4 regions of the Erwinia amylovora genome follow, and region 1 is predicted to be linked to each of the others. Evidence: predicted binding sites of a transcription regulator. Region 1 holds the regulator's gene; each other region holds the start of a gene.
What was found. The regulator CRP, encoded in region 1, controls carbon source genes, mostly activating them, when cyclic AMP is high. The targets are predictions, from matches to a motif close to ATGTGANNNNNNTCACAT.

Region 1 (4,113 bases):
TCGCCCAACCGTAGAACTTGCGTAAAATCAGGTAACTGGCCAGGGTGATGGCCAGCATCACCAGTAATGTCATTGACTCAGGAGCATGCAGGCGCAGGGCCAGTGCGGCAACCGCCAGCCCGGCCAGGGTGCCAAGCGCACGGTGCTGGATGCGGACCCGGGTGGCACTGTAGCCGTTCAGGCTGACAAACATCATGGTCATCAGTATCCAGTACGGCTTCGGCATAGCCAGAAACAGCGCCAGCGTACTGGCGAAGGTCAACATCACCGCATAGCGTGCGGCGGTGCGCAAGGCGGTAGACTTAAGCGAAAGGTAGCTTTTCAGCGCCGGCAGCAGCGGCAGGTGGCGCTGACGGTCAGCCATCAAATCGCGGCGATAAAGCGGGCGTTGAGTGCGCAGCACGCGCGCAATACGGCTGAAATGGTAGTAGCAAAAATTACCCACCGGATTATCCGGATGCTGACGCACGATCTTCTCCAGCGCTTCCAGCGGCAGTTCCATCTCAAAACGTCTGGGGAAGCGGTGATACAAAATATCGTCAGCCAGCTCGCGCAGACGTGCGGCGATGCGCTGCGCATTCCAGCGGATCACCGCCTCGGCGTGGCTCTGACGCACCAGTTTTTGCACGTCTTCCGGCTGATGCAGACTGACGGCGATGTGCTCCTGCAGGTCAAGCGCCACCTGGAAAGCGCGCGTCAAAGGCTGGTAATGCTGGTTGCGATTGGCTGCCAGCATATGAATTTGCTGGTAACAGGTAGTGATAAGATCGACGGCCTTTTGCTGGCGAGCAAACAGCGGCGGCATAGCGGATGAGGGGTCGTTTAGCTGGTTTAAATGGCGATACTTTGCCTCGCAATAGTCGGCCAGCTCGCGGTACAGCAGGCTAAGCGTTTCGCGCATCGGCTGCTCTTTCCACAGCCAGAACCAGAACCAGTTAAATACCCCGTACCAGATGGTGCCAAGGATATACAGTAACGGAGGTTGCCACATCGGTACTTTGCCAGCGAGGCTCAGGGTGAATATGGCGGCAATCAGCGAGGCAGGCATCAGGCGGGCATGCAGCGGGCCGATCTCGCCGGTGATCCCCAGCAACATCGCCATCAGCAGCAGGATCAGCGGCAGCGGAACCCCCTGAGCGCCGGCATACTGGATAATAAAACTGCTGCCGGCGAACAGGCCTCCGCCCAGCATCAGGCGTTCAAAGAAGTGTTTGTGCGGCGTATCCAGCCCGGCATTGTTACAGCAGGCGGGAACCAGTGAGAACAGCAGACCTTTCTGTAAGTCTCCCAGCAGCCAGCCCAGTGCAACCGGCAAACACAACACCAGTGTTTGCCGCAGCGCGTAGTTCACTTCAGGTTGATAAATGATTCTGCGCCACATCCGCCGCACCAGATAGAAAAAGGCGCGACAGAGGCTGGCGCGCCGTGGGTTCAGGGGCGATTAACGCGTGCCGTAAACGACGATGGTTTTACCGTGTGCGGAGATCAGGTTTTGATCTTCCAGCATTTTCAGAATACGACCGACCGTCTCGCGCGAGCAGCCGACAATCTGGCCGATCTCCTGACGCGTTATTTTGATCTGCATCCCGTCCGGGTGCGTCATTGCATCGGGCTGTTTTGCCAGATTCAGCAGCGTCTGGGCAATGCGTCCGGTCACATCAAGGAAAGCTAAATTACCCACTTTTTCCGAGGTGACCTGCAGGCGACGCGCCATCTGCGAAGACAGGCGCATCAGGATGTCAGGGTTGACCTGGATCAGCTGCCGGAATTTTTTGTAAGAGATTTCAGCTACTTCACAGGCTGCTTTGGCACGTACCCAGGCACTGCGTTCCTGGCCCTCTTCGAAGAGGCCCAGCTCGCCGATAAAATCACCCTGGTTGAGATAAGAGAGGATCATCTCTTTGCCTTCCTCATCCTTGATCAATACCGCTACTGAACCTTTGACGATGTAGTAAAGGGTTTCCGCCTTCTCACCCTGATGTATCAGCGTGCTTTTGGATGGATATTTGTGAATATGGCAATGGGACAGGAACCATTCGAGAGTAGGGTCTGTTTGCGGTTTGCCGAGAACCATTCGCTGTTATCCTCTGTTGTCGTCGTACCTGAATACATCCGGTTTACCCCGCAGCAAGTTTCACGATCCCCTTGCTGCCGCGCGTAAATTGATTGGGATATACGGGGGCTGAATCCCTGCCAGGCTTTGTTATAGTCAAGCGTTCCGACAGGGAAGGAACGGGCCGCTCCGGGGCAGGCCGTATGCTGTCGTTTCGTTATCACCAACATCATGATGCCGGTGAAATTTACAGCCTCGTTTGTAGCACAGCTTGGGATGGCTGTCTTCTGTTGTCTCGCTTCAGCATAGTCAGAAAAAGAGAGCGTTGCCGTTTTAATCACGGCGGCGTACTCTGCTGTAACTAAATGAATTGGAGGATGTTGTTATGCAGGCACGGGTTAAGTGGGTCGAAGGGATGACGTTTTTGGGAGAATCCTCATCTGGTCATCAGGTGCTGATGGATGGTAATTCGGGCGATAAAGCGCCAAGCCCAATGGAAATGGTGCTGATGGCCGCCGGCGGCTGCAGCGCCATTGACGTGGTGTCAATTTTGCAAAAGGGCCGCCATAGCGTGGCTGACTGCGAAGTGAAGCTGACCTCAGAACGCCGCGAAGAGGCACCGCGTATCTTCACCCGCATTAACCTGCATTTTGTTGTCAGCGGCAAAGCGCTGGCGGATAACGCGGTAGCGCGTGCGGTCGATCTCTCTGCGGAAAAATACTGCTCGGTGGCGATTATGCTGGGCAAGGGGGTGGAGATGAGCCACAGTTATGAAGTGATCGAACTGACCTGATCCCGCCCATCCTCTTAGCCGTAAAAGGAAAGAACTTCAGCCGATTTTCTTTCCTTCAATCAACCGCTTAACCAGCGGCCCCATGATCAGCTCCATCGCCAGCCCCATTTTTCCTCCCGGCACCACCAGGGTTTTGATATGTGAGATAAACGAACCCTGCAGCATGGACAGCAGGTAAGGGAAATCGATATCTTCCAGCCCCTGAAAGTGGACAACCACGAAACTCTCATCCAGAGAGGGGATGCCACGGGCGGCAAACGGGTTGGAGGTGTCCACCGTCGGGACGCGCTGGAAGTTGATATGGGTGCGTGAAAACTGCGGAGTAATAAAGTTGATGTAGTCCTCCATTGAACGCACCACGGAGTCCATCACTGCTTCGCGCGAATGGCCGCGTTCGCTGGTATCGCGCACCAGTTTTTGGATCCACTCAAGGTTGACGATGGGCACCACGCCAACCAGCAGATCCACGTTTTCCGCCACGTTATGCAGCGGGGTGACAACGCCGCCGTGCAACCCTTCATAAAACAGCACATCGGTCGGTTCTGCCAGCGGCTGCCACGGCGTAAAGGTGCCGGGCACCTGGTTCCAGGGCACGGCTTCATCGTAGGTATGCAAATACTTACGCGACTTTCCTTTACCGCTGCGACCATATTCGCTGAATGTACGCTCCAGCAGTGCGAAATCATTCGCTTCCGGGCCAAAATAGCTGACGTGTTTACCCATATCGCGCGCTTTGCGGATCGCCATATCCATCTCCGGGCGGGTAAAGCGGTGGAAGCTGTCTCCTTCTATTTCTGCTGCATGCAGGCCCAGCTGCTGGAAGATCTTCCTGAATGCCAGGCTGGTGGTCGTGGTTCCTGCCCCGCTGGAGCCGGTAACGGCGATAACCGGATGTTGAGTCGACATAGCGTACTACTTCCTTAAAAAACGGGTGGCCCTGCATTGGTAACATGCTTTGTCGACACATGTCATCAATACGGCAGCGATGAAGCTGATATAACCTGGCGGACGGGGTTAGCCGCGAAACTGGCCGCGCGGCATAATGTTGACCGACTCGTGCAGTTCAGACCACACCAGCACCACCTCGCCGCAGCTCAGCTGACGGCGAACATCGGCGACTTTCTGTTCCAGCGATCGCTCATGCTCGCCATAATCGGTGCCTTCGCGCAGCACAAAGGATTCAATCAGGTTATCAAGTGTTGCCGAATCGAGCTCTTTCCAGGGAATAATCATCAGTTGTCCAGCCAGGTGGTAAGCCATTGCGGAA
Region 2 (4,113 bases), 1.1 Mb from region 1:
TCCAGTCGGTCATATTCCGGTACCGAGGCAATAAAGTAGTAGCTGTTTTGATAGCGCAAGATAAAAGGGTCCGCGCGCTGTTCGATTAGCGGATTTGGCCAGTGGCTCATGGTATCTCTCCTTGTGATTGCGTGTTCAGCGCTTTGCCGTGCTGGTAATCGTTAAGTTCCTGATAGTTGGCGCGGCGCTGTTGCAGGTCGACCTGGATCTGCTGCATCAGCTGGCGGTCCACTTTTAACAGCCTGACCACGGCAGCAGTCATCAGGTAACCCAGCGCCGGAATGGCGGTAAACAGCAGCACAATACCGTTAAGTGCCGAAGGACTTTGTTGTTTCGCTGCGGCGTCGTAGCCGTACCAGGAAAGCAGGAAACCCACCATCGCTCCGGCCACCGCCAGGCCAACTTTAAGGAGGAAAAGATTGCCGGAGAAGCTGATGCCGGTAGTACGCTTACCGGTTTTCCATTCGCCGTAGTCATCCACGTCTGCCATCAGCGACCAGTGCAGCGGAGACGGGATTTGATGCAGGATGTTGAGCAGAAAATACATCACCAGGATCAGAATGGTGGCCTGCGGATCGAGGAAGTAAAAGCCGCCGGAAAAAGCGGCCAGCGCGATATTGGTCCAGAAGAAAACCTTCAATTTGCACCAGCGGTCGGTCAGCACTTTCGCCAGCGTGCTGCCGATCATCATGCCGATAACGCCGAGGCTGATAAACAGCGTAGCGAATTGGGTAGACTGCTGCATCACCCAGGTGACGTAGTACATGGTGGCCGCCATGCGAATAAAGCCGGGGCAGACGTTACACAGCGTTAGCAGCAAAATGCGCACCCACTGGTCATTTTTCCACACGTCACGCAGATCGGCTTTTAAATCATCATGACTCGGCACCGCCGGGTGAATACGCTCGCGCACCGTGGCGAAGCAGAACAGAAACATAAACAAACCAGTCAGCGCCAGCACGCTCATCGCCATCTGATAGCCGCGTGCTTTGTCCGCGCCGCCAAACCACTCGGCCAGCGGCAGCAGTGATAGCGAAAGGATCAACGTGGCAATCCCCACCATCACAAAACGGTAAGACTGGCAGGAGACGCGCTCGCCCGGATCGTTAGTCATCACGCCGCCCAGCGAGCAATAGGGAATATTGATGGCGGTGTAGGTCAGCGACATCAGGAAATAGGTAACAAAAGCGTAGATAACCTTGTTGTCATAGCTCCAGTCCGGGGTGGTGAACATCATGACGCTGAACAGCACGTAGGGCAGGGAGATCCACAGCAGCCAGGGGCGGAAACGTCCCCAACGACTTCGGGTGCGATCGGCGATAGCACCCATTATCGGGTCGGTGACCGCATCCAGCACCCTGACCGATAGCAGCAGCACGCCCACCAGCGCCGGGGCAAGGCCAAAGACATCGGTATAAAAGTAGTTAAGAAAAAGCATGATGGCACCGCCGATCATATTGCACCCGGCATCGCCCATTCCGTAGCCAATCTTCTCTTTAACAGTGAGTGCAGCGCCATTCATGGATGATCCTCCCGCTGTGGTTGGTACAGCAGAGTATTGACCCTTAACGGCCACCATGTGCAGGTACAAAACGTCGCAGAGATGGATAAAACGCGTGGGGAGTATTTAATGTGAAGCAGATAACAATTCGGCCAGCATGGCTGGCCGAATCAGAAGCGTGCGTGAAGATTACGCGCGCTGGGTACGGGTTTTAATCCAGTAACCAACGCCAAGGATCAGTACCCACACCGGGATCAGCCAGACGGAAATCGCCATACCCGGCGTGATGGCCATTAGCAGCAGGATCCCGGCCATAAACAGCAGGCAGAGCCAGTTACCCAACGGGTAGAACAACGCCGGGAAGCGGGTTTTTACCCCCTGATGGTCTTTTTTACGGCGGAATTTCATATGCGCCAGGCTGATCATTGCCCAGTTGATCACCAGAGCAGACACCACCAGCGCCATCAACAGAGCAAAAGCCCCAACGGGCATCAGGTAGTTGAGCAGTACACAGAGGCCGGTAGCAAAGCCAGAGAACAGAATTGACGCCACCGGCACGCCGCGACGGTCCACTTTCAGCAGCGCTTTGGGCGCATTGCCCTGCTGCGCCAGTCCAAACAGCATGCGGCTGTTACAGTAAACGCAGCTGTTATATACCGACAGCGCAGCGGTCAGGATCACCACGTTAAGGGCGTTTGCTACCAGCGCATCGCCCAGCTCGTGGAAGATCAGCACGAACGGGCTGGTATCGGCTGTGACTCGTGTCCACGGCAGCAGCGAGAGCAGCACGGCCAGCGAGCCGACATAGAAAATCAGGATGCGGTAAATCACCTGGTTAGTGGCTTTAGGAATGCTGGTTTCCGGGTTATCCGCTTCGGCAGCGGTAATGCCGACCAGCTCCAGGCCGCCGAATGAGAACATAATGATCGCCATCATCATCACCAGCCCGGTGAAACCGTGAGGCAGGAAGCCGCCCTGTTGCCACAGGTTACGCACGGTGGCTTGCGGCCCGCCGTGACCACTAAACAACAGCCAGCAGCCAAACAGGATCATCGCCACCACCGCCACCACTTTAATGATGGCGAACCAGAACTCCATCTCACCAAATACTTTTACATTCGTCAGATTGATGGCGTTGATCAGCACGAAGAACGCAGCGGCAGATATCCAGGTGGGGATCTCCGGGTACCAGAATTGTATATATTTACCGACGGCGGTCAGTTCAGCCATGGCGACCAGCACGTACAGCACCCAGTAGTTCCAGCCAGAGGCGAAACCGGCAAAGTTGCCCCAGTATTTATAGGCAAAGTGACTAAAGCTACCGGCTACCGGCTCTTCCACGACCATTTCACCCAGCTGGCGCATAATCAAAAATGCGATAAAGCCAGCGATGGCATAGCCAAGAATGACGCCCGGACCCGCGGATTGAATCACCGATGCGCTGCCCAGAAAGAGGCCGGTACCAACGGCCCCGCCCAACGCGATCAGCTGAATATGGCGATTTTTTAAGCCGCGTTTCAGCGTGTCGCTTTGCTGTTGTTGCATAGAAACCTCGTTCTTATGAGTGCCTTTGTCAGGCTTTAAACTCTGCCTTGCCCTATTCGCAGAGTTATTAGCTGTGCTTTTCGTCCTGATGATGTCGCGATATCAGCTCATCCTGGTGAGAGAATTTGCCCACTTCCTGTGGCCAGAAGCGTGACATTTTCGTTGTGGTGTATTGGAAACTTTACGCCAGGTTTTGAGTTAAATATGAGGCAAAAGCTACCCCAGCGCAGAGAATAGTGATATGCGCGCACTAATGCACCTGGTTTCGACTTATATAAGCAAGCTTGCCTAAAAAAGAAGCGATCGCACCAGGTTTACCTATCTTCATCTTTTGTCACAAATTCGCCAGAAAGATGAATAACGTTCTCTTATAAGCCGCCGGCGTTTCATCCACTAACTTGCTGGCTGGTTTCAATAAAGCGATCGGATTTAACAATTTTTTTACACCTGAAGCTACGCCAACTATACGCCTGAGCAAGCCAGGGTATGAGAACCAGCTCCGGTTTCCATGGGTTACCATATGGACATCAAGTGAATACTTTGTTAGTTTACTGGCACCTTTAATAAATTGGTATTACCAATTTACTCTGGCTAATCGTATAGAGAAGGGATGATGGCCTACAGCAAGATCCGCCAACCAAAGCTCTCTGATGTGATAGAGCAACAGCTTGAGTCCCTGATTATGGAAGGCACGCTGCGTCCCGGGGAGAAACTCCTGCCTGAACGCGAGCTGGCATTGCAGTTTGATGTCTCACGTCCTTCGCTGCGTGAGGCTATCCAGCGTCTGGAAGCAAAGGGGCTGCTGCTGCGCCGTCAGGGCGGTGGCACATTTGTGCAGAAAAGCTTGTGGAAAAGCCTGAGCGACCCGCTGGTTGAATTACTGGCCGGCCACCCTGAATCCCAGTTTGACCTGTTAGAAACGCGTCATGCGCTGGAAGGGATTGCTGCCTATTACGCAGCACTGCGCGGCACGGAGGAAGATCTGGCGCGTATTCGCGACTGCCATCTGCATATTCAGACCGCCCAGCAAAGCGGCGATCTGGATGCGGAAGCCAATGCTGTGATGC
Region 3 (4,113 bases), 1.5 Mb from region 1:
GGATAATTAGCGGGAAATAGTGTTTGCCTGGGTTGGTGCGCGGAATGCGACAAAGTAGGCCAGCCCAACAAAGATGGCGCCGCCGACGGCGTTGCCAAGGAATACGGCGACAAAATTAGGCAGATATTCGCCCCAGCTAAGATAACCGGCAAATATAGCCGCAGGAACAATAAACATATTAGCGACAACATGTTGGAAACCGATGGCCACAAAAGCCATCACCGGGAACCACATGGCGAAAATCTTGCCCACCACATCTTTACTGGCAAAAGCCAGCCATGTCGCCAGGCAGACCAGCCAGTTACAGCCAACGCCGGAAATAAAGGCGTGCAGGAAATCTGCATTCACTTTCGCACTGGCAACGGCCACCGTTTTCTTCAAAAAGTCACCTTCGGTCAAACCCAACATATGGCCGAAGAACCAGGCAACGGCGATACTGCCAATGAAATTAGCGATGGTCACCCAGAACCAGTTACGTAATACGCTACAGGCACTGATCTGGCGGGCGAACCATGCTATCGGCATAAGCATCATGTTGCCGGTAAGCAGCTCGCCACCGGCCAGTACGGTAAGGATTATCCCAACCGGAAATACCGAAGCACCCAGCAGCGTGCCAAATGAGCCCCATTCCGGTGGCAACTGAGTCACCACGCGGATGAACAGCAGAAAGCCGAATGAGATAAAGGCACCGGCAAGAAAACCGAGGATAAGTAAAGAAGAAACTGGGGTACTACTTTTAATAACGCCTGCCTGTACTGCGACAGCCGAGATTTCTTTTGGTGTGTGCAAAGACATAATAACTCTGGTGTGTAAATAAAAGGAAAAGTGCCAGATTCCGCAGCTGACGATGTGACGCACGCGTCCCGCGCAGCATGGGGCTGACAGCCAAAATCCGCCGCAGTTTTGCACGGTGGATTAACAAAAACAAGTTTATTCCGAGGGGTTTTTAACGCGTAATTAACAATAATTCAGGCGGGGTGGGGAATTGAAAAACTATACAATAAATAAACAACAGGATAGCGCTTTGTTCAACGCTTTGGCGGCTTTTTCGGCGATCGCACTCAGTTTACTAAATTGCCGTTGACACCAACCCCGACGTTTCATATTATGCCCGCCGTCAACACGACACGGTTTTTCGGCTTGGGGGTATAGCTCAGCTGGGAGAGCGCTTGCATGGCATGCAAGAGGTCAGCGGTTCGATCCCGCTTATCTCCACCAAATCTTATCCAGCGGATTAGGTGGCACCGAAAAACTGATACTTTCTGTAGTGGGGGTATAGCTCAGCTGGGAGAGCGCTTGCATGGCATGCAAGAGGTCAGCGGTTCGATCCCGCTTATCTCCACCAAATCTTCATAGCCTTAAACATCATTTATAATCTGCTCAGGCAGATTTTTTTTATTGGGCTGACTTCTTGTTAACGCCTGCCATCCCATCCTGATCAAAGCAACCGGCCTCACCGCGCTGACCCTCACCATCAGTTGACGAAGGGAGCGAAAGCACAATTTATTTATTTAACGAAGTGCCACAGAGCGCTCAGAATGGCACAGTCTGCGAGCAGGGTAGCGGGGCCAGTCGACCCCGCCCGTGCTTTACAGCACCAGTCCTGCAATTGAGGCCGACAGTACACTGACCAGCGTTGAACCGTACAGCAGTTTCAGGCCAAAGCGCGAAACCACATTTCCCTGTTGTTCATGCAACCCTTTGATTGCGCCGGCAACGATGCCGATTGACGAGAAGTTGGCGAATGACACCAGGAATACCGACAAGATGCCTTCAGCGCGCGGTGACAGCGTGCTGGCGATCTTTTGCAGATCCATCATTGCGACGAACTCATTGGAAACCAGTTTGGTTGCCATGATGCTACCCACCTGTAAAGCTTCACCGCTCGGGACGCCCATCACCCACGCAAAAGGGAAGAATGCATAGCCAAGGATGCCCTGGAAGCTGATGCCGAATAGAGTGTCAAACAGCGCGTTAATGGCGGAAATCAGCGCGATAAAACCAATCAGCATTGCTGCAACGATCACCGCCACTTTGAAACCGGCAAGGATATACTCACCAAGCATTTCGAAGAAGCTTTGTCCTTCATGCGTATTACCCAACTTCAGGTCTTCTTCACTGTCGACGCGGTATGGATTGATGATCGACAACACGATAAAAGTACTGAACATATTCAGTACCAGCGCCGCGACCACATATTTCGGCTGTAACAGGGTCATATAGGCGCCGACTATCGACATGGAGACGGTCGACATGGCGGTGGCAGCCATGGTGTACATGCGGCGTTCTGACATTCTGCCCAGGATATCCTTATAGGCAATAAAGTTTTCTGACTGCCCCAAAATCAGCGAACTTACCGCATTAAAAGACTCCAGTTTACCCATTCCATTGATCTTCGACAGCACGGTACCGATTGCACGGATGATGACGGGCAGAATACGGAAGTGTTGCAGAATACCTATCAGCGCTGAAATAAATACGATAGGACACAGGACGTTAAGCCAGAAGAAGGCCAGACCTTTCTCGCTCATATTGCCAAAGACGAAGCTTGTCCCTTGCGCCGCGTACTTGAGTAATTTTTCGAACAGGTCCGAAAACCCTTTAACAAATCCCAGGCCAGCTTCGGAGTTAAGGAAAAACCAGGCCAGCACAACTTCAATGACCAGCAATTGGATAACAAAGCGGAAACGGATATTTTTACGGTCGCGGCTGACTAACAGGGCCAGCAATGTGACCACCACCAGTGCTAAAGCAAAGTGCAGAACACGGGACATATTTGCTCCAAATTCAAGGGCTGTTATATTTGGTTGCACATTCTATGTAACAAGAGGCGGAAAAACGAGACCTGTACCGTAATATTATACTTAGCAGGCGGCGCAGAATTCAGTCAATTGACGTTCGTCACATCATTTTACTTTAATTTAACAAGCCAGCTCATTCACATTGGTGATGCTCATCACCGCCATGATCCCCCCTCGCGCTGAAAAGATAAGCATAAGGCTGGAAAGTCATTTCCGAATATTCTACATTTTAAGAGGTTGCCTGGCGTGTAGCACCGGCTCATTCTGGCTTAAAGTATAGCAATTGCTATATTTTATAGTGCTGGCTATCACAGTGATACACGTAACCATTAGCGATTTACTGGATAATCATTGCCCTTTCAAGGCTACATTGCCATCAGGCGTAAGGCAGCAGGAGTAGGAATTATGTCGGAAAGCCGCACCGTCGAGCAGAGCGTTCGCAGCAATCGAAAAATCAAGTTTGCCTTAATGGGGCCTGCCTTCATCGCGGCGATCGGCTACATCGATCCGGGCAACTTCGCCACGAATATCCAGGCGGGCGCTTCCTATGGCTACCAGCTGCTGTGGGTAGTGGTATGGGCCAATGTGATGGCGATGGTAATCCAACTTATGTCCGCCAAACTCGGCATCGCCACCGGCAAAAATCTGGCCGAGCATATCCGCGACCGTTTTCCACGCCCGGCGGTCTGGTTCTATTGGGTACAGGCGGAGATTATCGCTATGGCTACCGATCTGGCAGAGTTTATCGGTGCCGCCATTGGCTTCAAGCTGGTGTTTGGCGTAAGTCTGTTGCAGGGCGCGATGCTCACCGGGGTGGCCACGTTTCTGATATTGATGCTGCAAAGCCGTGGGCAGAAACCGTTGGAGCTGGCGATCGGTGGCTTACTGCTGTTTGTTGCGGCGGCCTATGTGATTGAGCTGTTCTTCTCACAGCCGAACGTGGTCGATCTGCTACAGGGAATGGCAGTGCCAGCGTTGCCAACGGCGGATGCGGTGCTGCTGGCGGCGGGCGTGCTTGGGGCGACCATCATGCCTCATGTTATCTATTTGCACTCTTCGCTCACGCAAAACAGTGGTGATAACGGTACGCGAGCTGAACGATACTCTTCGACGAAACTCGACGTGGCGATTGCCATGACGATTGCCGGGTTCGTTAATCTGGCAATGATGGCCACGGCGGCGGCGGCTTTTCACTTCAGTGGCCACAACGGCATTGCCGATCTTGCCCAGGCCTACCGGACGCTCGACCCGCTGCTGGGCAAAGCGGCGGCGCTGGTGTTTGGCCTGAGCCTGCTGGCTGCGGGGCTATCCT
Region 4 (4,113 bases), 730 kb from region 1:
TGCCGGGCGGCGTCTGCTATTACTGGATAACGCTGGGTATGACAATCAGCGCAAAAATTAATACAATCAGCGAATGCTTAACCCAGTAGTATAAAGTGCGGTTACGCTTTTTTAAGTTCTGCCCGACATCCCTGATGCGATTAACGTATTTAAAAATACGATTAATTGCCCCTGTCCGGTCATTGTCATCGTTGGGTGAACTGGCGGCAGACATTAATTTCGCGCCTACCCAGTGATTGACCGCCTGGGCCCAGCGCCACTTCATCGGCCGTTCAATATCGCAAAACAGAATTATTCGCGTCTGTTGAGTCGCATTTTGCGCCCAGTGGACGTAGGTTTCATCAAAGAGGGTCGCTTCACCGTCGCGCCAGCTATGGCGCTGACCGTCAACTTCAATGAAGCAGTCATCATCATTGGGGGTTTGCAGCCCCAGATGGTAGCGCACCGATCCTGCATAGGGATCGCGATGCTTACCCAAATGACTTCCAGCCGGAAGCTCGGCAAACATCGCCGCCCTGACTGAGGGGATCTGGCTAAGTAGCGCGCTGGTTATCGGGCACAGCGCTTTGGCTGAGGGATGCGCATCGCCATACCATTTCAGGTAAAAACGTTTCCAGCCGCGTTTAAAGAAGGTATTAAAACCCGCATCATTATGCGATTGCGACGCTTTAATATGATCCTGCAAGCGCACGGCCTCTTTACGGATCGCCTGCCAGTTATCGGTCAATTTGGCGAGTTCCGGGAACTCTGTGCTGTCGAAGAATGCCTGTTTCGGCGGTAGCCTGGACAGCCCGGTCATAAACATATTGACCGGAGCCATAAAAGTCGAATGATCGAACAGCTGGCGCGAGAATTTCTGTTTTTCCACGCCTCTGGAATGCGCGTAGATCACGCTGATAATAAAGATACCGACAATAATTAACGCCACCATACAACCTGCCCTGTCGTGGTAAATAACACACGCCAAAACGGTTTATGGCATGTTCAGAGAAAAAGGGGCAATACATTTTTCAGAAATTGCGATTGGACTTAACTCGCCGTGCCGGTAACCGGCCGCACTACCCATGACAGATTGCATTAGTGGACCACATGGCCCACTGTGATTCAGACTTTTTTCAGGCAGCTGCTCATAAAGGTTTTACGCGCGTCCCCCTTCAGCATTTTTTCACCTGCCTGAGAGTTACACGTCTTCATCTTTTCCTGCTGCGGAGTTATTGCTTCGGTCTTGCTGTCTTTCTTCAGACAGTTGCTCATAAAGGTTTTGCGGTCATCGCCTTTGAGCGACTTCTCACCCGCCTGCTGATTACAGACGGTCATCTTATGCTGCTGGGCGGTTTTCTCTGCGGCTCCGGCATAGCCTGCTGCCGTCAGCGACAGCAGAGCAGCCGTGATCATTAACTTAGCTTTCATTCGTATCCCTCCGGTAAACGTTATAAGTACCTACAGAAGTGTGGCACAGATTTGTTTTTCAGCGAGTCGAAAGTGAGATCCAGCCAGCGTGCGTTAAAATGGGGCGACAGCGCGCAAGGGCATATACGCGCCCTTAAGGCCACAGGAATGCCGCACTAATTTGACCGGTATGAAGGACGGGAACGTAGCATAGCAGGATGCGGAGATCGGGACGGAGATCCACAGGGCCATTTTCTGGCCCCGCCAGACAATATTTAGCCCCCCTGCTGCATGAAACCACCGCGTGGGCCGCCCAGGCCGCCACCCGGAAGTGGCAACGGGCAACTGCTTAACGTTGCCACCAACGCAATAATACCGATCGCTTTAATGAAGCCCGTGATAATCATCTTCGCAACAACGTGAATAACCCTACGCGCCGATACTAAGCGGCGTTCGTGCCGCTCACAATGCAGAATCTCCTGATTACGGCGCTTTTTACCTCCGGTAACCCTGCTTTGCGCTTTGCTGTTATTTTGCCGGGTTAAACCGGTGACAACGCGCTGTTTTACCCATTATCTTTATTCGCCAATGTTGCGATAGCCATCACATCCTGATCTCTTTTGTCTTTGTTCCAAGCGGTTCCAGCTTCAGTCTGAATATATAACCCTTATTAGGTACAAAAGATGGCCAGTCGTGATCCACTCACCTTGCAGCAGCTATTATCCCAGCGCCACTGGGAAAACCCGGCACTGACCCAGCTTAACCGGCTGCCGACCCATACGCCGCTTGCCAGCTGGCGCAGTGAAGATGCTGCGCGCAGCGATCTGCCCAGCCCGAGTATCCGAGAGCTGGACGGAGAATGGGGCTTTAACTATTTCCACCGTCCGCAAGCGGTGCCGGATGAATGGTTGTATCACGATCTGCCCCAGGTCGGCAGCATAGCAGTTCCGTCCAACTGGCAGCTGGCGGGTTATGATGCTCCCATTTATACCAACGTGCAGTACCCGATACCGGTGGCCCCGCCACGCGTTCCTGAGGATAATCCGACCGGTTGTTATTCGCTCAACTTTCGTTGCCCACCCGACTGGCTGCAAAGCGGCCAGACGCGAATCATCTTCGACGGGGTTAACCCGGCCTTTTACCTGTGGTGCAACGGCGAGTTTATTGGTTACTCCCAGGACAGCCGGCTGCCGGCCGAATTCGACCTCAGCCACAGCCTGCGGGCGGAAGAAAACCGCATTGCCGTGATGGTACTGCGCTGGTGCGATGGCAGCTATCTGGAAGACCAGGATATGTGGCGCATGAGCGGAATTTTCCGCAGTGTCAGCCTGCTGCATAAACCGGTGGTGAGGCTGAATGACATTCAGACAGATACCCGGCTAAGCCCTGAGTTACGCAGTGCACGGCTTCAGGTAATGGCGTTATGTTCACTGCCTGATGCCAGCGCCTGGCGGCTTGAGGTGAAGTTGTGGCACGAAGATACGCTGATTGCACAGCAGCAGCAGCCGTTTGGCACGCCGGTGGTTGACGAGCGCGGCAGCTACCTCGACCGTACGCGGCTGTCCCTGCATATCGACCAGCCCCTGCTGTGGAGCGCCGAAACTCCGCATCTTTACCGTGCGGTGGTTACCCTGCTGGATGCTGATGGCAGATTAGTTGAAGCAGAAGCCTGTGACGTTGGCTTTCGACAGATTGAGGTGAGCGGCGGGTTGCTGAAACTCAACGGCAAAGCGCTGTTGATCCGTGGCACCAACCGCCATGAGCACCACCCGCATCGCGGTCAGGTGATGGATGAGCCTGCGATGGTCACCGATATTCTGCTGATGAAACAGCATAACTTCAACGCCGTGCGCTGCTCTCATTACCCGAATCATCCGTTGTGGTACCGACTGTGCGACCGTTACGGGCTGTATGTGGTCGATGAAGCCAATATTGAAACGCACGGAATGCAACCGATGAACCGGCTGGCGGACGATCCAGTCTGGTTTCAAGCTTTCAGCGAACGGGTCATTCGCATGGTGCAACGCGATCGCAACCATGCCTGTATTATCATCTGGTCGCTGGGCAACGAATCTGGCCACGGCAGTACCCACGATGCGCTTTATCGCTGGGTCAAAAGTAACGATCCAGGCCGGCCGGTGCAGTACGAAGGCGGCGGAGCCGACTCCGCCGCCAGCGATATCATCTGCCCGATGTATGCGCGGGTCGATCAGGACCAACCTTTTGCGGCCGTGCCTAAATGGTCAATAAAAAAATGGATAGGCCTGCCGGAAGAGACCCGCCCGTTGATCCTCTGTGAATACGCCCATGCAATGGGCAACAGCCTTGGCGGTTTCGAACGTTACTGGCGGGCCTTTCGCCAGTTCCCCCGCCTGCAGGGAGGGTTTATCTGGGACTGGGCCGACCAAAGCCTGACGCGCCATGATGCCGATGGCAGCAGCTGGCAAGCCTATGGCGGTGACTTTGGCGACACGCCTAATGACCGTCAGTTCTGTATGAACGGGCTGCTCTTTGCCGACCGTAGTCCGCATCCGGCACTATTTGAAGCCCAACGCGCCCAACAGTTTTTCCAGTTTGCTCTGGTCAGTACCGCACCGATAATCGTCAGCATTACCAGTGAATACCTGTTTCGTCACAGCGACAACGAACAGCTATGCTGGCGTATTGAGCATCAGGGGAAAGGGGTTGCTGAAGGCCAAATTACCTTGGACCTGCCGCCGGAAG

Region 2: JGC47_RS13470 (glycoside-pentoside-hexuronide (GPH):cation symporter) is a predicted target of CRP. The motif match lies at 1,631-1,648, and genes of this name have one in related genera.
Region 3: JGC47_RS11720 (NupC/NupG family nucleoside CNT transporter) is a predicted target of CRP. The motif match lies at 2,890-2,907, and genes of this name have one in related genera.
Region 4: JGC47_RS04585 (beta-galactosidase) is a predicted target of CRP. The motif match lies at 1,981-1,998, and genes of this name have one in related genera.

Annotation. Positions count from the first base shown of each region.
Region 1 covers NZ_CP066796.1:261,963-266,075, forward strand. The annotation lists gene JGC47_RS01120 (YccS/YhfK family putative transporter) at 1-1,381, opposite strand, end outside; gene crp (cAMP-activated global transcriptional regulator CRP) at 1,442-2,074, opposite strand; gene JGC47_RS01130 (OsmC family protein) at 2,439-2,846, shown strand; gene JGC47_RS01135 (phosphoribulokinase) at 2,883-3,752, opposite strand; gene JGC47_RS01140 (YheU family protein) at 3,861-4,079, opposite strand; gene JGC47_RS01145 (hydrolase) at 4,079-4,113, opposite strand, start outside.
Region 2 covers NZ_CP066796.1:2,936,186-2,940,298, reverse strand. The annotation lists gene JGC47_RS13475 (glycoside hydrolase family 43 protein) at 1-110, opposite strand, end outside; gene JGC47_RS13470 (glycoside-pentoside-hexuronide (GPH):cation symporter) at 107-1,522, opposite strand; gene aroP (aromatic amino acid transporter AroP) at 1,691-3,046, opposite strand; gene pdhR (pyruvate dehydrogenase complex transcriptional repressor PdhR) at 3,660-4,113, shown strand, end outside.
Region 3 covers NZ_CP066796.1:2,541,125-2,545,237, reverse strand. The annotation lists gene JGC47_RS11735 (formate/nitrite transporter family protein) at 7-795, opposite strand; tRNA gene JGC47_RS11730 (tRNA-Ala) at 1,143-1,218, shown strand; tRNA gene JGC47_RS11725 (tRNA-Ala) at 1,270-1,345, shown strand; gene JGC47_RS11720 (NupC/NupG family nucleoside CNT transporter) at 1,590-2,774, opposite strand; gene JGC47_RS11715 (Nramp family divalent metal transporter) at 3,207-4,113, shown strand, end outside.
Region 4 covers NZ_CP066796.1:996,845-1,000,957, reverse strand. The annotation lists gene lpxO (lipid A hydroxylase LpxO) at 20-931, opposite strand; gene JGC47_RS04590 (PsiF family protein) at 1,105-1,410, opposite strand; gene JGC47_RS04585 (beta-galactosidase) at 2,073-4,113, shown strand, end outside.